2 regions of the Robertmurraya sp. genome follow, and region 2 is predicted to be linked to the other one. Evidence: riboswitches for the same ligand, from Rfam matches in the RefSeq annotation. Region 2 holds a riboswitch; the other holds the start of a gene.
What was found. Region 2 has a riboswitch for FMN ahead of ribE (riboflavin synthase). Riboswitches for the same ligand answer to the same signal wherever they lie in the genome.
Positions count from the first base shown of each region.

Region 1: another riboswitch for FMN. It lies ahead of ACGLXV_RS06025 (ECF transporter S component); the one in region 2 lies ahead of ribE (riboflavin synthase).

Region 1 is NZ_JAKFCQ010000050.1:12,927-24,132, forward strand. Features, by position in the region: gene ACGLXV_RS05990 (CBS domain-containing protein) at 1-53, opposite strand, end outside; gene ACGLXV_RS05995 (YpbF family protein) at 133-591, opposite strand; gene ACGLXV_RS06000 (LysM peptidoglycan-binding domain-containing protein) at 687-1,382, opposite strand; gene ACGLXV_RS06005 (CPBP family intramembrane glutamic endopeptidase) at 1,375-1,977, opposite strand; gene ACGLXV_RS06010 (RecQ family ATP-dependent DNA helicase) at 1,967-3,469, opposite strand; gene ACGLXV_RS06015 (YpbB family protein) at 3,466-4,515, opposite strand; gene ACGLXV_RS06020 (ferredoxin) at 4,762-5,010, shown strand; gene ACGLXV_RS06025 (ECF transporter S component) at 5,053-5,637, opposite strand; FMN riboswitch at 5,800-5,935, opposite strand; gene ACGLXV_RS06030 (manganese-dependent inorganic pyrophosphatase) at 6,092-7,027, shown strand; gene serA (phosphoglycerate dehydrogenase) at 7,202-8,776, shown strand; gene ACGLXV_RS06040 (histidinol-phosphatase) at 8,811-9,623, opposite strand; gene ACGLXV_RS06045 (peptidoglycan DD-metalloendopeptidase family protein) at 9,695-10,636, opposite strand; gene ACGLXV_RS06050 (hypothetical protein) at 10,864-11,206, opposite strand, start outside.
Region 2 is NZ_JAKFCQ010000053.1:7,398-18,603, forward strand. Features, by position in the region: gene ACGLXV_RS06400 (molybdenum cofactor biosynthesis protein MoaE) at 1-293, opposite strand, end outside; gene mobA (molybdenum cofactor guanylyltransferase) at 335-967, opposite strand; gene pdxK (pyridoxine/pyridoxal/pyridoxamine kinase) at 1,160-1,981, shown strand; gene ribH (6,7-dimethyl-8-ribityllumazine synthase) at 2,020-2,487, opposite strand; gene ACGLXV_RS06420 (bifunctional 3,4-dihydroxy-2-butanone-4-phosphate synthase/GTP cyclohydrolase II) at 2,500-3,693, opposite strand; gene ribE (riboflavin synthase) at 3,707-4,363, opposite strand; FMN riboswitch at 4,728-4,875, opposite strand; gene ACGLXV_RS06430 (YojF family protein) at 5,044-5,391, shown strand; gene bshB2 (bacillithiol biosynthesis deacetylase BshB2) at 5,405-6,070, shown strand; one part of gene ACGLXV_RS06440 (IS3 family transposase) at 6,160-6,790, shown strand; one part of gene ACGLXV_RS06440 (IS3 family transposase) at 6,790-7,715, shown strand; gene ACGLXV_RS06445 (SRPBCC family protein) at 7,782-8,231, opposite strand; gene ACGLXV_RS06450 (ABC transporter ATP-binding protein) at 8,383-9,108, shown strand; gene ACGLXV_RS06455 (ABC transporter permease) at 9,108-10,127, shown strand; gene ACGLXV_RS06460 (TetR/AcrR family transcriptional regulator) at 10,140-10,793, shown strand; gene ACGLXV_RS06465 (Cof-type HAD-IIB family hydrolase) at 10,820-11,206, opposite strand, start outside.

The DNA of each region.
Region 1 (11,206 bases), on a different contig from region 2:
TGAGAAACAACATGACAATGATGCTTTGGTATCATAATACTTTTTACGAACATGTCAATCACCTCAGGAAAGAGTAAATGTCTTCCATATTCTATTCGACAATAGGGGTAAAGAATCCTTTTTCGGCAAGCCCTACTTACTTTCATGATAAAGGTTTATGTCAAAATTTTTCTTCATCATTTCAAATACTTTGTGACGGTTTTTCCACTCATCTTCTTTTTTCCAAAGGTCCTTACTTTTATCAATGATTTCACATCGAAGTGCATGATACTCCTTTTCGGATTTCTCACGCTTTTCTCGAAGTAGATTCATTAGTCCATATAATCCAACAATGATGACTAACATGTAGAGATTACTTGATTGATCAACAAATACTGAAAACATGGCTGCAAAAGAATACGAGTAAGGAGTTAATACTACTTTATAAAGATAGTAAAAATAAATAAAACAGAGAAAAATGGTCGTCCACATCACAAATAAATGACGAAGCTTTAATTTATCAAACTTCTTTTTTTTATCTACCACTTTCTGTAACATTTGCCTAGTAGCCTGATCCGTTCGATCGTCCAATAATAAAATTTCAGATTCCATTATTCTACCCTCCCCTATCAAATAAATATGAACTTGTCCGACGTTTTATGATGATTCAAAAAAAAGAGCTCAGCCATTTATATGGCCCAGCCCAATTACTTACTTAGCGGTATGGTTAATGTTTGTCCTACTGTTATTTCGTTTGATGATAATGAATTTGCTTTCTTAATAATATCAATACCAGACTGTGATTTATAATACTTCATAGCCAGTCTAAATACGGTTTCTCCTGGCTGAACTTTATGGTAAACAACGGATTGATCTACCGGCTCTGCTTTTGTGTTTGAGTTAGTTGTGCTTTCAGGTGTAGTTGTTGTTTCTTGAGCAGTTTCGCTACTATTGGCCTGCTCCGCATTGGCAGATTCTTCAACTGTACCTGCTTCTGCTTCCACATTCTCTTCAGTCACGGCTTCTTCTGTTACCGTTTTTTCTTCCTCCTCTTCCGCTATCTCCTCTTCTGTATCCGTATAATAAACAGCTTCTGCACCCTTACTTTCTTCAACCGTCGTACTAATAGATGATTTTTGTGAGTCATTATACGTATAAATACTAAAAATCACGATTGGTAGTAAGATAAAAAACATACCTAGCAAGCGAATAAGAGGATACTTCACTTTTATTTTTGTCTTTTTTTTCAATTGTTTTTGTTTATGAACTCTACTCCGTGGTGGAAGCTTTTCATTTGAAAGGGTAGTCTTTCCGTCTTGTGTCGAATCTACTTTTAGATCAACATCCTTCATCCTTTTACGAAGTTTTTCTGCTTGATCTCTAATAGGCTCTTCTTTATTCATTTCTTTCACGTTCCTCTCTTATCCTCTCTTTTCTTTTGATAATAAATCCCAATAACGCATCAATGACAAAATGCATCGCAATAGTCACTAGGAGATTTCCTGTCCACTCGTATATAACTCCAATAAAGAAACTGAGCAGAGTGATATTTAAAAAGAGAAACCAATTAAATAGATAGCGATAATGTATTACAGCAAAAATAATGCTAGATACAATTAGTCCAAAATGAGTTTGTATGACCCCTCGAAATAAAATCTCTTCACTAGTCGCAACAATTGCTGCAATAAAGAGAATCTCCCACCCTTTTCTGTTTGAAAATAATTTCTCATTTAACCCTCCATCATCATAATAAGAGGAGGGCAGAAATTTCATAAACGTTGCATCAATACAAACGATAAGTAATCCTGCAGGAACTCCTACCCACCAGATAAAAGGGTCTTTCCAGTCAAAGAGTTCGAGAAAGGACTTCAGACTGTCAAATAAAAAATACCCTATAACTACGGAAAGGACCACGAGTATGACTTGTGTCATGTATAGATGTTTTAACAATTCCTTATCTGATAATTCGTCAATCAATTCTTCATATTTATTTTTCATAACTAGTCACACTCTTCGTAAGCAAGCCCCTCAAATAATCCTTCCACTGAAAAGGCGAATACTCTACTACTTCTGAACACTTGGTTTTGTATCGATCGTAAACAATTCCACACACAGAACAACAATCGTCAATGGTGCCGTGAGTAACTTCTCCAAAATAAGAAAGAACTCCCTTGCGTTTACACTCCTTCGACTGAATCCAATTCAACATGTCCAATATCTTTTTCCTTTTATGCTTTTTTCTATTATCAACATATTCTATAAACCGTTCTTCCGCTATCTTTAAATCCATCGTGTTAGTTAGACTACGGAGAAAATCCTTTGTTAATCTCCAGGAATTATCCGTAAATCCCCCAATCTGTTGAATGGTTTCCTGCATTTCTTCCCACTCATAAAGCAGTTGGTCTCCAAAATGTTGAAACAGCCAACGAATTTGATATTCTGTAGGAAGTTCTCCTTCTGCTAGCTGGTATGGAAGTTGCTCATCATGAGGAGAATACAAAAGAATGGATATACTATTCTCTCCATCCCTTCCCGCTCTGCCGATCTCCTGTAAGTAAGATTCTAGCTGTAAGGGCATATGGAAATGGATCACAAACCGCACATTTTCTTTATTGATTCCCATTCCAAAAGCGCTAGTTGCACATATCACATCAAGCTGCCCTTTAATAAATTGCTGCTGAATAAGTATTCTACTTTCCTGGTCAAGCCCACCGTGGTACGCCATTGCTCTTGGAACTCCACTGTCTCGTAGCATAACGGCTACTTCTTCGGCTAATTTTTTACTAGAAAAATAGATTATCCCTGGACCTTGTAAAAAAGATACCCACTCTAATAGCTTATCAAGCTTTTCCCTAGCATCATGGACATAGTCTACGACCATTTTAATGTTGGGACGATCAACGGAGGACACAAATTCCTCCCACTTATCTAGCTTTAACGTTCGGACAATATCGGACCGAACCTCCTGATCTGCTGTGGCAGTCAAAGCAATCGTTCGAGGACTTCCAAGAATTTCACGAATGTCACCTAACTTTAAATAATCAGGTCTAAAATCATAACCCCACTGCGAAATACAATGTGCCTCATCTACCACAAATAGGCTTATTAGTAACTTATTTAGCTGTGAAACAACAAACTCATTCATTAGCATTTCAGGTGAGATATAAATAAACTTATACGTATGCAAACGACCAAAAACATTGCCTCTCTCCTCACGTTCTAGAAAAGAATTGATCGCTACTACTCGTTTTTCACCTCGTGCCATCATTTGTTCAACTTGGTCCTGCATCAATGAAAGCAATGGGGTAACCACTACCACTACACCTTCCATAATATAAGCTGGTAGTTGATAACAAAGTGACTTACCAGTTCCGGTTGGGAGCATTGCAAGGACATTCTTTCCTTGTAATAACGCTTCAATAATCTCTTTTTGGCCCATTTTGAATTGATCATATCCAAAATGTGTTTTTAATTCATACTCTAGCATCATAATAGGTCACCAAATTTCGCAATCACTAATCGAATTTGAAAATAATCTACATCTATTATTTCTCGTATTTTCCTCAACTGCTTTGATGATGCTTTTTGAATCGCCTCTTTAATTCTTTCCTGAAGTGGCTCTTCAACAAATCGGTCAATATTAAACCCGTTAACGAAAAGGGCAATCTCAACTATATGATCTTGAATCGTACTTTCTTTTAGTCTTCTTATTCGGCCGATTTCTACAATCCCTTTTCCTTTCTTTATTAAATCGAATGTTTTTTTGGCTGAAGATGTTAGTTGCTGAAGCTCATCTGTAACTGCCATTCTAGCTAATAACGGATAGGATGAAGGGTTTTGCTCAATCGAACTCATTAAATAATGAAGCAAGGCTTGAAATTGAAATCGGTAGCTGTTCTCTTCAATACCAAGCATTTCAATCGTTTGCATTTCCGTTAATCCAATCGACTGAAAGCCCGAAAATCTTGCAACTAATACGCTTGGGTCAACCTCCAATTCTGAAGACTCCAACAATACCTGTAATTCACTGAGTAACATATGAGGAAAGTCTTTGCTGTTTCCTTTCGATGTTGAGAACAAATGCTTAATCCAATTTTGAGTATCTTTATTTTTCTGAACAGGTATATAGCTTATTTGTTTATTTACTTGATTAGAGCATACTTGAATAAGTAAAGATAATCTTTCCCAGAATTGTATACAATTGTGATATTTCCCTCCTTGCAAGTTTTTTAAGAATGGGTACATTGAATACAATTCATTGATTAAAACTTGTCCACTTTCGCTAATGACAATCTGCTGATTGCTAGAAAAATACATAAATTCATGTTTTATTAGTTTGCTTATAATGCTCTCATATTGCTCTCTTGTTAAATGATGCGCTGTATGAAAAAAGGAATCTACTTGAAAAAGATGTGAGTCCTGTATGGTTTGAGATGATTTTTTACCATTTAATAAGTGAAACACACTTGAGCTGCTTCGTTCTTTACCTAGTTTTGATAAACAATATAGAACGACCTGTTCAAGAATATTTATCAATTTACCTCACCTTCGATACGTAGCTTTTTTTGTATTTTTATGTCTATTATTGTAGCATGAAATGAGTCGCATTTAATGAATAAAAAATGCCATTAATGGTCAAACACTAATATGATAAGCATTCTCAATACTTTTTCTATTGAAATGTTGACCATTCAGTTTTACAATAAGATATGAGGGATGCATTTCTAATGTATTTTGGGAATGATAAAGAATACTTGTTTAATTTTTTGGGAGGTATTTTACATGGCAAAATATACAATTGTAGACAAAGAAACTTGCATTGCATGTGGTGCTTGCGGAGCTGCTGCACCTGACATTTACGATTACGATGATGAAGGCATTGCATTCGTTACTCTAGACGATAACCAAGGTATCGTTGAAATTCCAGACGTACTATTAGACGATATGATGGATGCGTTCGAAGGTTGCCCAACAGATTCTATTAAAGTGGCTGATGAAGCATTTGATGGAGACGCACTTAAATTCGAATAGTAAATAAGAAAAAGCAACGGCTATGCCGTTGCTTTTCTATTTCTATGCTGCTTTGTTTTGAACTTTTTGTTTGTTCATCCATGTTCCCATTCTTGCAAACAAAAGCATAAAAATAACTGATATTAAAATCCCCTTAACTAAGTTAAAAGGAAGTATAGCCGTAACAATCATTTGCCTTGTTTCTTCTCCTGACATAGCAGGAGTATTTAAAAAGAATGTATAAGCAGGCAAAATAATGTAATAGTTAAGCACACTCATTAGAACTGCCATAGATATTGTACCTACTACTAAGCCAAATGTCATACCTTTTGAAGATTTCATCTTTTGATAAATGTAGTATGTTGGCAAAATAAACAGGATACCCGCAACAAAATTTGCAATATGGCCTACAGGAACTCCAGTTGCACTTCCTGTTAAAAAGTAATCAAGTACATTTTTTAGAAGTTCAATTAATATTCCAGCTACTGGTCCGAGTATTAGAGCACCAATCAAAGCTGGCACATCACTAAAATCCACCATTAAAAACTGTGGAAAAGGTGGAAGTGGAAAATTAAGAAGCATTAATATATACGAGATGCTACTTAACATTCCAATCAATACAAGTGTTCTTACGTTTAAACTTTTCATTTCCCTCTCTCCTTTTTTAGGATCCATCTCACCTAAAGAAGAAAGATTCAGCATCACGTACCTCATTAACAAATAACCCCCAAGCGAGTCGCTTGAGGGAGATTATTTAGAAGTCACGCTTAATAAACGTTCGAAACTTTCATTTTTGAACGTCTGCAGAACCTCCATCTTCTCCCATCCAGACTATACTGTCGGCTTTGGAATCGCACCAAATCCTGCCCAAAAATCAGGCTCGCGGGCTTAGAGTGTTACACTCATTACCGCCGGTCGGGAATTACACCCTGCCCCGAAGATAGACCAATATTATATTTTCCACATAATTATAGCTTAGTTCGTATTTTTTGTGAAGAAGTTTGCATTCTGAATGAATTATTTTTTGTCCTTCTTTTGTATTTGTGTTAAATTATTAAAGTATATGTACATACGATATTGATTAATTTAAAAGGAGATAATCATGGAAAAAGTTCTTATTTTTGGTCATAAAAATCCTGATACTGACACAATTTGTTCAGCTATCGCTTATGCTGAATTAAAAAAAGCTCTTGGTATGGATGTGGAAGCGGTTCGATTAGGGGAAGTAAGTGGTGAAACACAATTTGCTCTTGATACGTTCAAAGCAGAAGCTCCTAGACTAGTTGAAACAGTGGCTAGTGAAGTTAACAGTGTTATCTTAGTTGACCACAACGAAAGACAACAAAGTGTAAGTGATATTGATCAAGTTCGTGTTCTAGAAGTAATTGACCATCACCGTATTGCAAATTTCGAAACGAGTGATCCTCTATATTACCGCTGTGAGCCTGTTGGTTGTACGGCAACTATTCTAAACAAGCTTTACAAAGAAAATAATGTTCAAATTCGCCCAGAGATTGCTGGTCTCATGCTTTCTGCAATTATCTCTGATTCATTATTATTCAAGTCCCCTACATGTACGGCTGAGGATGTTGCAGCTGCAAAAGAATTAGCTGAAATTGCTGGTGTAGATGCAGAAAGCTATGGATTGGACATGCTTAAGGCTGGCGCAGATTTAAGCGACAAATCCATTCAGCAGCTTGTATCCCTTGATGCAAAAGAATTCCAAATGGGAGCTAGTAAAGTAGAAATTGCTCAAGTGAATGCAGTAGATATTAACGATGTATATTCAAGACAAGCTGAACTAGAAGAAACATTATCAAACATCATTTCAGAAAAAGGTCTAGACCTGTTCTTATTTGTTGTAACAGACATCCTAACAAATGATTCAACAGCTCTTGCATTAGGAAATGCACGATCAGCTGTTGAAGAAGCTTACGGTGTAACATTGGAAAATAACAAAGCCGTGTTAAAAGGTGTTGTTTCACGTAAAAAACAAATCGTACCAGTCCTTACAGATCTATTCAATTCAAAAATGTAGTATGATTAGCGCAAACTTTGAAAGTTTGCGCTTTTTGTTAAAAAATATAACAAAATCGTGACTTTAAAGCATTAAAGCGTTTACATTGTGCGATCTGAACGTTTTAGTCCATTGACAGATAAATGTTCGTTTTGTAAAATAATCAGAAAATTGATAATTGGGTAGGTGTTTTGAATGTTTCAAATTTTAGTAGCCGACGCAATAAATGAGGAAGGACTTTCTCCCTTATTAGATTTTAATGAAGGGACTTTAATTCAGAAAAAAATTAATGATCCAGAAGTAGCTTTAGAAAAAATTGATGCGCTTCTAGTTCGAAGTGCTACAACTGTTACAGAAGAACTGCTTGGAAAAATGCCTCAATTAAAGATTATTGCACGTGCTGGTGTTGGTGTCGACAACATCGACGTGAATGCGGCTACGAAACGAGGAATCATTGTCGTCAATGCTCCAGATGGAAATACGATTTCTACAGCTGAGCATACGTTTGCCATGATGGCATCCTTAATGAGAAATATCCCACAAGCCCATCAGTCGGTTAAAAATCTTGAGTGGAAACGAAATGCATTTATCGGAACTGAACTTTATGGAAAGACTCTTGGTATCGTTGGTATGGGTCGTATTGGTTCTGAATTAGCTAAAAGAGCAAAAGTGTTCGGCATGAATGTAAAAGTATACGATCCTTTCTTAACCAAAGAGCGCGCAATAAAGCTAGGTGTTTCTCATGGTAATTTGGAAGAAGTATTGGCAGAGGCAGATATTATTACTGTTCACACTCCATTAACCCCAGAAACTAAAGGACTAATTAACGAAGAAACATTAAGTAAAACGAAAAAAGGTGTATACTTCCTTAACTGTGCACGTGGGGGAATTATCGATGAACAAGCTTTAGCCAAATTCGTTGGCAATGGTCATGTAGCCGGAGCTGCTATCGATGTATTTGAAGTAGAACCACCTGGAGAACATCCGTTATTTAAGTTTGATAATGTAATCGTCACACCGCATTTAGGTGCGTCTACAAAGGAAGCTCAGCTTAATGTTGCTACACAGGTGGCAAAAGAAGTTCGTATGTATTTCGAAGGCAAACCGGTGTTAAACTCTATTAACCTACCAGCAATGTCTAAAGATATTTTTGAAAAGATCAAACCATTCCATCAGTTATCTAAGCAAATCGGAACTATTTTATCACAGTGCATGAAACAGGGAGTAAATGAAATCTCTATTACTTACTCTGGCACAGTAACAGATCTTGAAACATCTTACTTAACAAAAGCTGTCCTTTCTGGATTCTTTAAAAATAGAATAGACGTGAACGTCAATGAAGTAAATGCCTTACTAGCTGCCAAAGAAAGAGGAATTACCGTTGGTGAGAAAATATCAACGAATACTTTTGGTTATGCAAATAGCATCACTGTCACAGCTAAGGCAGAAAACCATCAGTTTACTGTAAGAGGTACCTTTATTGACCATTATGGACCAAGAATTGTGTACTTAAATGACTTTGTTATCGACTTCCTACCTGAAGGAAATATGCTTTATATTCAGCACATGGACCGCCCAGGTGTCGTTGGTAGAGTTGGTAAAATCCTAGGTGATCAAGAGGTAAATATTGCAACCATGCAAGTGGGAAGAAAGCAAGCCGGTGGAGAAGCGATCATGGTTCTATCATTTGATAAGCCATTAGACGATCAACAGATAGCAACTCTAGCAGCGGTTGAAGATATCGTGTCGATTAATCGAATCAATCTATAAAAAAGATCGGAGGTTATTTCCTCCGATCTTTTTCTTATCCTAGTGAATGTATTTTACGCTCTCCTTTTGAGAACGTCATAATTTCTTTATATCCTACCTCTTTTGCAAGCACCAGCGCCTTATCATAATCAGCACCTACATGCTCTGGAAAATGGGCATCAGATGACAATACGATTGGTATCTTTTTATCGTAACACATCTGCAATAATCGTTTGTCAGGATACAATTCACCAATGGGCTTACGTAAACCCGCTGTGCTAATTTCTACACATGTTTTTGAGTTCGCTAGTGCTGTTGTAGCCTTATCATATTGCTCTAGTAAAAACTCTTCTTCCTTCGGTATGTATTTAAAGATTTTTACCAAATCCAAATGACCAACAATATCAAATAAATTTGACTCTGCTAATGTTACGACCTGTTGAAAATAATTTCGATAGACTTCATGCAGATCACGCTTTTCCCATTCATGAATATATTCCTTTAAATCAATTCCAAAGTCATCTACCCAATGAATCGAACCAATTACATAATCGAAATCATAACTTTTAATAAAAGCTTCCATCTCCGCATGTTTTCCAGGAGTGTAGTCCATTTCAATCGACATTTTTACATCAATTTCATGACTCCATGCCTCATGAAATAAATTCACATAGTCTTTCATATCATAGTATCTACGTTCATTTACCCATGGATTTTGAAGAATATCTGCTGTTTGATAGAAATGATAAGCATGCTCAGAAATACCAAATTGCCCGATTCCCTTCGCCTTTGCCTCATCCGTAAATTTCTTTAAATAATCTAACGTTAATGTCCCTGTTTCCAAATGATTATGATAATCTGTTAACATCCAACCAGCCTCTTTTAGAATTTTCTTTCTATTATATACCGATTCAGAGACTGTCGCAATGACAATTCATATTATTCTATTTGCAATATTTGTCTTGGTACTATAATATCATTTTGTAACTGATTCACCTGTTTTAGCTGCTCAACAGACTTACCTGTTTTATGAGCAATGTCTTCAAGTGTATCGCCTTCTTGGACAACATATTTATTTGTATATGATTCGTCGATTGTTAGCGTTTGATTGACAACAATCGTATCGCTAGTAAGATGATTGGCAGACTTAATGGCATTTACATTTATTTTGTATTTTTGAGCTATTGACGAAAGAGTTTCTCCGGTTTGTACGGTATGTGAAATGGTTGATTCAACTTTTTCCGCGGATAATACGACGCTTTCCTGCTCATCATTTTCATTATAAGTTTTTCCATGTCCTTCATATAATCTCGTTTTGGCAACTGTCTCTAGTACGCTAGAGTCTTCCTCCCTTTTTTGTACCGCTACTTCTTGTCCCACTTTTACATCACCTAAAGCTAACACTGGATTAACAGCATTTCTTTTATCAACAGTCCATTCGTTTAGATGAACTTCAAAGTGCAAGTGAACTCCAGACGAGTCACCGGTGCTTCCCATTTCACCAAGCTGTTGACCTGCTGTTACCGTATCTCCAGCATTCACAAATCTTGCTTTTAAATGAGCATAAACCGTTTCAATATTATTTTGATGTTTAACGAATATAACATGTCCATATGAACCCGAATAGTAAGATTTAGTTACAACTCCGCCATCAACGGAGTAGATGGGTGTTCCTAGTGAAGATGCTATGTCGATCCCTTTGTGGCTTCCTCTTCTTGTTCCGTATGTATCGGTGATCATTCCATCAGCCGGCCAAATCCAGTCAGCGGTTTCCTGGCTAATATTCATACTTGCTTGAGAGTGTTTTCCTCCGAGAAATAGCAATGTGACACATAATGCCATTAAACCCGCAATCAAAAAACGTTTTATGTAGTCTCGCATTTTTTTCCTCCTTGTTATTGTACTCTCCTTTCTCACTCTATGACAGCATGTCTAAAAAAAGACCTCTATCTAAAAAGTACAACTAAGGAAGCAGCCTCCTTTTATATATCCTCACTATTAAAGTGAGCGATTAATAAAAACACATTTGTTATTATTTGGACGAAGTGTTTTCTTTTATTCATGAAATATAGAAAAAAGATCAGCAACTTGTGCTGATCTCCTTTGTTTTAGTCGATAGATTTTTTGTTTGCTGCGATTGGTACTTGGATTTCTTCTTGTAATGAAAATCTTCCGACATAATCAATCGGTGCATTACTAAATTTCACTTTTTCATATCCAAAGCTCTTCGCTGTTAAAAGAATGGCTTCAATTGATTGTGAGGTTTCAGGTGTATCCTCTATGTTTATCCCTTTGTTTAACGTAATGTTTACACTTTTATTGGTTTCATCTATAGCAACTGAATTGATTTGATCGACCAATAATGGTGCTCTTAGGTTATGGGTATCTATATTCGTTTTCATTGCTTCAAAGGCTTCTTCAATTGTAGAATAAGATTCTGTATATGGAACA
Region 2 (11,206 bases):
GGGGTAGATACAGCAATGACAACGGCTATATCCGTAATTTCAAGCTTTCCGACTCGGTGCGATATCGCCACCTTTGCCCCCGGCCAGCGCTCTTCGATTTCACGTCCAATTTGCTCAAGCTTTTTAACGGCCATGCTCTCATATGCTTCATAAATTAAGTATAAAGTCTTTTTCCCAGCGGTTAGCTCTCTTACCGTTCCAATAAACGTTGTAATGGCTCCCGCTTCCCTTTGAACGACTTTCTCAATAATCGATTGCGTATCAAGGGTTTCTTTAGATATTTCAAAATTCATGTCTGCACCTCCCTTTCGTTCTTTAAACTGACTCGATTGTATCATATTCCCTCGCTCTTCTCACAAAACGAGTTTCCATCACGATCCAGCTTTAACGCTTTTTCATACTCTATCTGATCATTCATATTAAAAACAGCGGTATCCTTCACACTGATGCCTTCTCTGCTCAAGATATCTTCTGAAATATACCTCACATGAAGGTTCTGAAGCAGGCTCATGATACGAAGCTCGTTCTTCTCTATAGACTGCGAAACAGCTTTCAACGCATCCTTTCGATACGCACCAAACAAAGGATGAATACGACCTTCAAGCTTTGGAATAGCTGCCTGGTAGTCTTCTAACTCCTCTAGTAAAAATTCCCCCAGCCTTGAAGAGATAAACGGCATATCACAGGCCACAATTAAGTTTTTTTCTGATCGAGAAGCTTTAAGCCCTGCTTGTATGCCTGCAAGGGGACCTTTCCCCTTTTGCTCGTCTTCAACCATCGGTAAGTTCAAATATTTATAAGTATGAAACGTGTTGGTGACGATGAGAAGTTCATCCGAGATTTTTTCGAGTTCGTTTGCAATTCTTTCGATGACTCGTACACCGTCAATCATCATCAATGCCTTGTTTTGTCCCATACGACTTGATTGTCCACCTGCTAAAATAATCCCTGTTCTGCTCAGGCTCATCGTCCACCTTTCTAAATGATATATTCCTCTATTTTAATATGGAAAGAGGAGAAAGACTATTACGTACATTCGCCTTTATCTACAAATTCAGCACAGATTTTTACTAATTTAGGTAACCGAAAGAAAAGACTAGAAACATCTGGGAAACTAGACTATGATTAGAAAAATAAAGCTCATAGGAGGTTCAACACAATGACATTGAAAAAGGTAATGACCATTGCTGGTTCTGACACAAGCGGAGGCGCTGGCATTCAAGCAGATTTAAAAACATTCCAGGAGCTTGGCGTTTATGGAATGACCGCTCTTACAACCATCGTAACAATGGATCCTAAAAATCATTGGCATCACAATGTGTTTCCCATTGCGATTGAGACGCTAGAAGCACAGCTTGAAACGATTCTTTCTGTAGGAATTGATGCGATGAAGACAGGCATGTTAGGAACGGTAGAAATCATTGAGCTAGCTGCAAAGGTAATCGATGAGAACCAGCTCCAAACTGTCGTTATTGATCCAGTTATGGTATGTAAAGGGGAAGACGAAGTATTGCACCCAGAAACTACCGATGCTCTTCGTGAAATCCTAGTGCCACGTGCAACAGTTGTCACTCCAAATCTATTTGAAGCAAGTCAGCTTGCACAAACCGCTCCTCTTCGTACGATTGAAGATATGAAGCAAGCAGCGGTAAAGATTCATGCACTTGGTGCCAAGTATGTATTAATTAAGGGTGGAAGTAAGCTAAATCACGAAAAAGCAGTCGATCTTCTGTTTGATGGTGCGGAATTCACTCTACTTGAAAGTAAAAAAATTGATACTACTTACATTCATGGCGCAGGCTGTACTTACTCTTCAGCTATTACAGCAGAGCTTGCAAAAGGAAAATCGGTGAAGGACGCTGTTGCTACGGCGAAGGACTTCATTACTGCTGCTATCGCACATGGATTTAAGTTAAATGAGTATGTTGGACCAACCATGCACGGAGCGTACCGAACATTTGGTGCAAAAGTGAATGCATAAAATAGAAGCCGCTGGAGTTCATTCCAGCGGCTTTTCTATTATTCAAACATACGGCTTAAATTTGCCATTTCAATCGCTGAAACGGCAGATTCCCAGCCTTTGTTTCCTGCCTTGGTTCCTGCTCTTTCAATAGCTTGTTCAATCGTATTGGTTGTTAACACACCGAAAATAACAGGAACTCCTGTGTTTAATGTGGTTGCCTGTACACCTTTTGCTGCTTCATTACATACATAATCAAAGTGTGGAGTGGATCCACGAATAACCGTTCCTAATGTGATTACCGCATCATATTTTTTGCTTTGTGCCATTTTTTGAGCAATTAACGGAATTTCGAATGCACCTGGTACCCAAGCTACATCTACATCTTCGTCAGCCACACCGTGTCTTTTTAGAGCATCGTGTGCTCCGCTTAGCAACCTGCTTGTAATAAACTCATTGAAACGCCCTACAACAATACCAACCTTTAGCCCACTGCCAACTAAATTTCCTTCAAAGCTTCTTCCCATAATCAATTCCTCCTAAAAATGTAGTAAATGTCCTAGTTTACTTTGTTTTGTTTTTAAATACTTTTCGTTTTCTTCACGTGATTGCATTTGGATGGGCACACGATCAACAATTTCCAAGCCATAACCCTTTAATCCTTTGATTTTTCGGGGATTGTTCGTTAACAGTCGGATTTGGCTAATTCCTAAATCTTTTAAAATTTGAGCACCAATCCCGTATTCTCGTAAATCGGCTCCAAAGCCAAGCTTTTCGTTCGCTTCAACCGTATCGTAACCTTCCTCTTGAAGCTTATATGCTCTTAGCTTGTTCAAAAGTCCAAGTCCGCGACCTTCTTGACGCAAATATAGTAACACTCCTGTGCCTTCTTGCTCGATTTGACTTAATGCAGAATGAAGTTGTGGACCACAGTCGCAGCGATATGATCCAAACACATCACCCGTTAAGCATTCTGAGTGAACGCGAACAAGAACTGGTTTGCTAGGGTCAATGGTTCCTTTTACTAAAGCCACATGCTCTTTGCCATCAATTACATTGGAATATCCAACGGCTCGGAATTGACCAAATTCAGTAGGAAGCTCAATTTCCACTTCTCGCTGAATTAAACGATCCTCTCGATTGCGATACTCAATCAAATCTTTAATCGTAATCATTTTGACATTCAACTTATCGGCAATCTCTTTTAACTGTGGTACACGTGCCATACTGCCATCTTCATTCATGATTTCGCAAATAACCCCTGCTGGTTTTGCTCCTGATAGCAAGGCCAAGTCAACAGCAGCCTCCGTATGACCAGCACGCTTTAGTACCCCACCCTTTTTCGCAATTAACGGAAAAATATGACCTGGACGTTTAAAATCAGCTGCCTTTGATTCTGGGTTTAGCATTTGTAAAATCGTATCAGAACGTTCAAAGGCTGATATACCGGTCGTAGAGTTTTTATGATCAATACTTACGGTAAAGGCTGTCCCATGCGGATCCGTATTTCTAGCTACCATCGGCATGAGCTCAAGCTTCTGAGCTAGCTCCTCTTCGATCGGAACACAAATCAGCCCTCTCCCATGTGTGGCCATTAAATTGATTACCTCAGGGGTTGCTTTTTCCGCTAACGAAATGAAATCCCCTTCGTTTTCTCGATCTTCATCATCACAGACGATGATCACTTTTCCATTCTTTAAGTCTTCCAATGCTTCTTCAATCGAATTAAACATGTCTCTTTCCTCCTTATTTAAACCCATTTTCCTCTAGAAATTGAGCGGTAAGAGAAGAACTCTTTTGAATGGTTTGAGTGGCTTGTTTGGATAAAAAGTGTGAAATGTACTTGCTAATCATATCGCACTCAATATTCACAATGTCTCCAGCCCCTTTTCGCCCGATAATCGTTTCCGATAACGTATGTGGGATCAGCGAAAGAAGGAAACTCGTCTCTGACACACCAAAAACCGTTAAACTTGTTCCATCTACTGTGACGGACCCTTTTTCGATAATGTAGTGTAAGAGGTCGCTTGGTGCTTCTATCTCGTAGTACACGGCATTGGCAACCTCTCTCTTTTCTTTAATTACCCCGAGGCCATCCACATGCCCCGACACAAAATGACCACCAAACCGTCCGCCGGCTGCCATCGCCCTTTCCAGATTCACATGGGACCCTGGTTCCACATCTCGTAAGCTTGTTGCCTTAATCGTCTCTGGCATCACATCTACTGTGAATGCGTTAGACGTGAAAGAAGTGACGGTTAAACAAACTCCATTCACGGCGATACTGTCGCCGAGCTTTACATCCGTGAGAATATGATTGGCTTCTATCGTTAACACCGAAGATTGCCCTGTATTCTTTGTATTGGTTACAAGTCCAATTTCCTCAATAATCCCCGTAAACATTTTTCTTGCCTCCTTCCATGGTTAAGCTATTTATGCCGCTCGTTTTACCGTTTCCTACTTGTAGCATCTCCGAAAACCTCGAGATTCTCTCGCATAAGACCGTATCAAGTGCTTATGACTCATAGAGCCGATATTTTCATCCATACTGGTCATAAACCAGAGTTTATGACCTTTGAATCTGAATTTTCATATAGCAACAAGTCATAACCACTCTTTTATGACCTGTAGCCTCAATATTCCTTCGAAATGGAGTCATAAAAAAAACAAAACCCCGCACCAATAAAGGAACGGGGTCAGAAAAATGGCAATATCAAATAAAGGTCTAAAAATGGGTACACTTCACCCATAAACATAAACCAGAATTTTTTTCCTTCTCCCATCCAGACTTTTACTGTCGGCTCTGGAGTTTCACCAGATCCACCGTTTGAATGAACACTCAAACGGGTCACGGACTAAGAAGCTCTTGCTTCATCACCGCCGGTTGGGAATTGCACCCGACCCCGAAGGAATACTATTTAAATTGCTCTCATTATACATAAACTTTCCGTAAAAGGAAACCTAAAACTCTTACCGACACAATTTTGTTGTAAAATCAACCAATCCTACTTTTCGCTTTTCCAGCACGTTTTTAGTAGAATATAGATTATTATATGCGTTAAAGAAGTGAAGGAGGAAATAACATGGAGCTCGTCATAGTGGAAGAAGTTCAAAAAGAGCTAAACCGTCTTGCAAACCAAGATGTGTATATACATTTAGAAACGACTAATGGAGCGTATGCGACTCATAATGATGAATCCTTTTTTTCCTCAGGGGCATTTATTCGCAATGCACTGGTGAAATACGAGATTGGTCAAATCAAAGGAAATGGTCCTTACCGTATTGGCTTGAAGCTAAACATTGGCTGGGTTTACGCAGAAGGAATTACTCATTTTGAAGTAGACGATCAAAATAGATTATTAATGGCTGGACACGATTATCAAGGAAAATTAGCAGTTGCCTTCCAAATCAGTCCAACTCCATTTGAGTAGAAAGGAGCGCATCATGGAAAAAGAACGTCAAATTTTAGTCATTTTCCCTCATCCTGACGACGAGGCATTCGGTGTTTCAGGTACACTGGCTTTGCATATCCAAAACGGGACACCTGTCACCTATGCTTGCTTAACGCTTGGTGAGATGGGGCGGAACCTAGGGAATCCACCGTTTGCAACAAGAGAATCGCTCCCACATATTCGTAAAGTGGAACTTCAAAATGCAGCAAAATCAATTGGAATTCAGGATTTACGCATGCTTGGATATCGCGATAAAACGGTAGAGTTTGAGGATCCTGAAAAATTGGCGGATCATATGGGAGAAATCATTGCCGATGTGAACCCGTCCTTAATTATCACGTTTTACCCTGGATATTCCGTACACCCTGATCATGATGCAACGGGGGCTGCGGTTGTAAAAGCCGTCGGTCGATTAGCTCCAGAAAAAAGACCAAAGCTGCACTGCGTAGCTTTTTCGAAAAACTCGTTGGATGAGCTCGGAGCACCAGACATCGTAAATGATGTAACTGCTGTATCTGATCAAAAAATCGCCACCATTAAGGCTCATGCGTCACAAACGCAATTAATGATTCAAAATATGGCCGAAAAGCTTAAAGCAAATGATCCCGACATGATTGCTTGGGTAAATAACGAACGTTTTTGGACGTATAAATTTTAAACAAAGCCCACAGGATTCATTGATATGCTCCCCAATAGGTAGACAGATTAAAAAATAAAAATCTGGCTACCTACGGGGGAGTATTTTTTATGTCTAAAAAATCTTATTCTGCAGAAGAAAAATATAAAATATTGAAAGCTTTAGGGGACGAACATTCGACATACGAAATTGCGTCAATTTATAAGGTACATCATTCCTCTATTTTGGTATGGAAACACAAATTTGATAAATTTGGTCTGGAAGGGCTAAAAGAGTCTTCCACATGGAAAAAGTATTCTAAAGAACTAAAGTTATCAGCCATAAAAGATTATTTGTCTGGTGATTACTCTATACGTGAGATTACTAGAATGTATGAATTATCGGATGCATCTGTCCTCAGAGGTTGGATTAAGAAGTATAATAGTCATAGTGAATTAAAAGATACGGCACAAGGAAGGACGAGCTCTATGACTAAGGGAAGAAAAACGACTTGGGAAGAACGAATACAAATTGTACTTGACTGCTTGGGGAACGGAAAAGATTATCAAGAAGCAGCTAATACTTATAATGTTTCTTATCAACAAGTCTATCAATGGGTTAAGAAGTATGAAGATGGCGGGGATGAAGCCCTGAAAGATAGGCGTGGGAATAAGAAAGATGAAGTAAAGCTGACTCCAGAAGAGAAATTCAAACTTCAAATGAAAAAGTTAGAAAGAGAAAATGAACGGTTACGTGCGGAGAACTTATTCTTAAAAAAGTTAGAGGAGATCGAAAGGAGGCGAAAGTAAACCCAATCCGATTTGAGGATAAGTATATCGCTATTCAGGAGCTTCACAATAAAGAGAATTTAAGCATTAGCTTACTTTGCGAAATTGCGGGAATTACACGTTCTGCATACTATAAGTGGCTTAATCGTACCCCTTCTTCCCGAGAAATACAGAATGAAAAAATCATTAAAGAGATGAAAATTCTCCAAGAAAAGGTTGATAGCACCTTCGGCTATCGCCAAATGACACTTCATATGAATAGACAGTTTGAAGTGAAACTTAATCATAAAAGAATCTATCGACTAATGAAAGTGGCTGGCTTACGCTCTGTCATTCGGATCAAGAAAAAACAATATAAACGCACTACACCTCAACATGTAGCAGAAAACATATTAAATCGGGAATTTACCGCGGAAAAACCAAATGAAAAATGGGTTACAGATGTAACAGAATTTAAATATGGCCAATCAAAGAAGGCTTATTTAAGTGCGATTCGTGATCTTTATGATGGATCAATTGTAAGTTATGTTTTAGGACATTCCAATAATAATCAACTTGTATTCAAGACGCTTGACCAAGCTACAGTACTATTAGATGGGGAACATCCACTTATCCATAGTGATCGTGGGTTCCAGTACACTTCAAAAGGATTCAAACGTAAGATAGACGCGGTAAAGATGACACAAAGTATGTCACGAGTTGGTCGGTGTATTGATAATGGACCAATGGAATCTTTTTGGGGAACACTGAAATGTGAGAAGTATTATTTACATAAGTATAAGACATTTGAGGAACTTTCTCTGGCGATTGATGAGTATATCCTTTTTTATAATCATGATAGATATCAAAAACGATTAAACGGCCTTAGCCCTATGGAATATAGAGCTAAAGCCGCTTAAATCATTTTTATTATTTCCACTGTCTACTTGACAGGGTGCAGTTCACATAGCCTGTGGGCTCTTTCTTTATCTATGAACTTCTTCCGCCTCAAGAACTTCTTTTAACTTCTGTAACTGTCCGCCATCTTCATTTTTAATTATTTTGACTAGCTGTTTTTTCGTAAGAAAGCTTAAAAATCCTCCAGTTTTGACTTCGGCCTCCATCTCGACCTGGGTACCTTCCTCAATTGCTGAAAATGTATAGTGATAAAGGATTTCTACTCCATTGGATACGCTTTTTGAGGTAAAGGCGGTTGGTCGATCGAACTTGGTCATGTGAACTTCCGCTTGTATACGTCTTCTTCTGACTAGCCTTGTTTCCAAGAATCGACTTCCATGTCCAACTGGTCCACTAGACAATTTCTCCATATCCGTCACAAACGGCAATAGGTTTGTGGCGTTTTCTAGGTTAGATAGATAACTAAATACTTCTTCGATTGGTCGGTGAATGATCTCACTTACTCGAAAATCAGCCATTTATTATGCACCTCGGGACGATTGTTTGTCCTTATTATACTAAAATCCCGTAAAACATCTGTCGAAAATATTCACAAAATCTCCCTTTTCATTTTAAAAAGTTTCGCTTATGATTATAGTGAGTGATTACTCACTTTTATTTTAAGGAGGGATTCAATTGAATCCAATTGTCCAAATTGAACAGGTGACAAAGCACTTTGGAAAGCAAGAAGTATTAAAAGGAATTAGTTTAGATATTAACGAAGGAGAAATCTTCGGGTTACTTGGTCCATCCGGCGCAGGGAAAACCACCCTCGTGAAGCAACTTGTGGGCCTTGAGCTTCCTTCAACTGGAAAAAATAAAGTGTTTAGCATCGTGATGCCCTCACTTGATGTGATCCCAAAAATCGGTTATATGGCACAGTCAGATGCCTTATACGGGGAACTAACGGCAAGAGAAAACCTTCAATTCTTTGCTTCTTTATACGGACTAAACGGAGCACGTCAAAAAGAAAGAATTCAAGCTTGTATGGAGATTGTTCAGCTAAATGACCATACCGATAAACAAGTTTCCAATTACTCAGGAGGAATGAAGCGCCGCCTCTCACTTGCAATTGCCCTTATCCATGAACCAAAGCTATTAATTTTAGATGAGCCTACGGTCGGGATTGACCCTGTGCTTCGGAAAAGCATTTGGGAGTCCTTTTATGAGCTAAAAAAGCAAGGAGTAACGATTATTGTCACCACCCATGTCATGGATGAAGCAGATAAATGCGATCGACTAGGGATGATAAGAGACGGACACTTAATCGCTGTAGGTACACCTCAAACCCTAAAAGAAAATATGAACAGCTCGAGTCTTGAAGATGCCTTTTTGAGCTATGGAGGTGGTAACTAATGCGCATCATGGCCCTTGTAAGAAGGATTTTAAAACAAATTATTCGTGATAAACGGACGATGGGGTTGCTCATTATGGCTCCAATCCTTGTTTTAACGATGCTTCATCTCGTCTTTAATGGAGAAAGCTATACACCAAAGGTTGGTTTCGTTGACCTTCCCACTCCCCTTGTAGAACAGCTCGATGATGATGATGCAACCATAAGGAAATACGAAACAACCGACGAAGCAAAGACTGCCCTAAAGGAACGAAACATTGATGGATATGTGAATATGTCAGGTAGCTCTCTTCAGCTGACGTTAGAAGGTAGTGACCCCACCATCAATGGAGCGACGATGAAGTGGTTACAGGAGTCTATAAAGTCTGACTCTTCCGCTAACATGCTTGAAGTCGACTATCTTCACGGTTCAAGCAAGATGAGCCAGTTTGATTCATTCGGGCCCGTGTTGCTAGGATTTTTCATCTACTTTTTCGTATTCCTTATTGCTGGAGTATCCTTTTTACGAGAAAGAACGACCGGAACGCTTGAAAGACTACTTTGTAGTCCTCTTCGAAAATGGGAAATCGTGGTTGGGTATGTGATTGGTTTTGGAATTTTCACGATGATACAAGCAACCATTATAGCATCGTATGCGATCTATGTTCTTGGAATGATGATGGAAGGAGCGTTCATTTATGTTCTTGTCATCACCTTACTTTTATCACTGACCGCCTTAACACTCGGAGTACTGCTGTCCGCATTTGCAAACAATGAGTTGCAAATGATTCAGTTTATTCCGCTTGTGATTGTTCCACAGATCTTTTTCTCCGGATTATTTAATCTTGAGTCGATTTCTGATTATGTAAGCTGGATTGGTCCACTCACACCCTTGTACTATGGAGCAGAAGCATTAAGAAATGTTATGATAAGAGGGTATGGGTGGGGTGAGATTTCATTTGATTTGCTTATGTTAGCAGGATTTTCACTTCTGTTCATGATTCTAAACATCCTTGCCCTAAAAAAATATCGTTCCATTTAACGAGGAGTTTATATGTCAGATAATCATATTATTGATGAAGTTATTGATAAAAACGAAAATCTTACTGAAAAGCAAAAGCTCATTCTTGAAGCTGCTATAGAATCCTTTGCTGAAAAAGGCTACGCCGCTACCTCCACGAGCGAAATCGCAAAGAGAGCGGGTGTAGCTGAGGGAACCATTTTTCGCCATTATAAAACGAAAAAGGATCTCTTGTTATCCATTGTTGCTCCTATGATGGCAAAGCTGATTGCACCGTTTGTGATAAAAGACTTGAATAAGGTGTTGAACCAGGATTTTGAGAGCTTAGAAGATTTTTTACGGGCAATGATTCAGAATCGTGCCGAGTTTCTAAATGCAAACATTCCCTTGTTCAAAATTATCCTTCAGGAACTTCCTTTTCAACCTGAACTTCAAAAGCAATTCAAGGAGCATATTGCGATTAAGGTATACGAAAGAATGGAAGCTATTATCAAGCATTATCAAGAGGCTGGCCAGCTGATTGACCTTCCTCCTTATCAGGTGGTTCGGATGACAGCTTCCAGTATTTTCGGATTCCTTATCGGTCGCTATCTTCTTTTTCCCGAGCTAGATTGGGATGATGAACAAGAAATCGAAGCAACGATTCAATTTATTTTGCATGGATTAGCACCTAAAGAAAAGGCTTGAGGGTTTTATTCCTCAAGCCTTTCTATTTACTCAGCTAATGCTTGTAGGATGGCTTCTCCTACACCGCTTTCGTCATTTCTCAATGTCACGTGAGTGCATCGTTCTTTAATATCGTCGTTTGCATTGCCCATGGCTACTGATCGACCAACCACTCGAAACATGGATAAGTCATTATAATTGTCGCCAACCGCCATCGTGTCCTGTAAGGCAATTCCCTTTTCTTCCACGAACTCAGCTAATGCAATTCCCTTTTGTGCTTGTGTGTTCATCAGTTCTAGGTTACCAAATGCTGAAGAGGTCACTTCTAGATGATCAATTTGCTTAAGCTTTTCCTCGACCTCATCTAAAAAGCTATGGTCCTTATGGAATACTAATAGCTTATAAATGGTTTTTTCTCCGTTTAAAATATGATC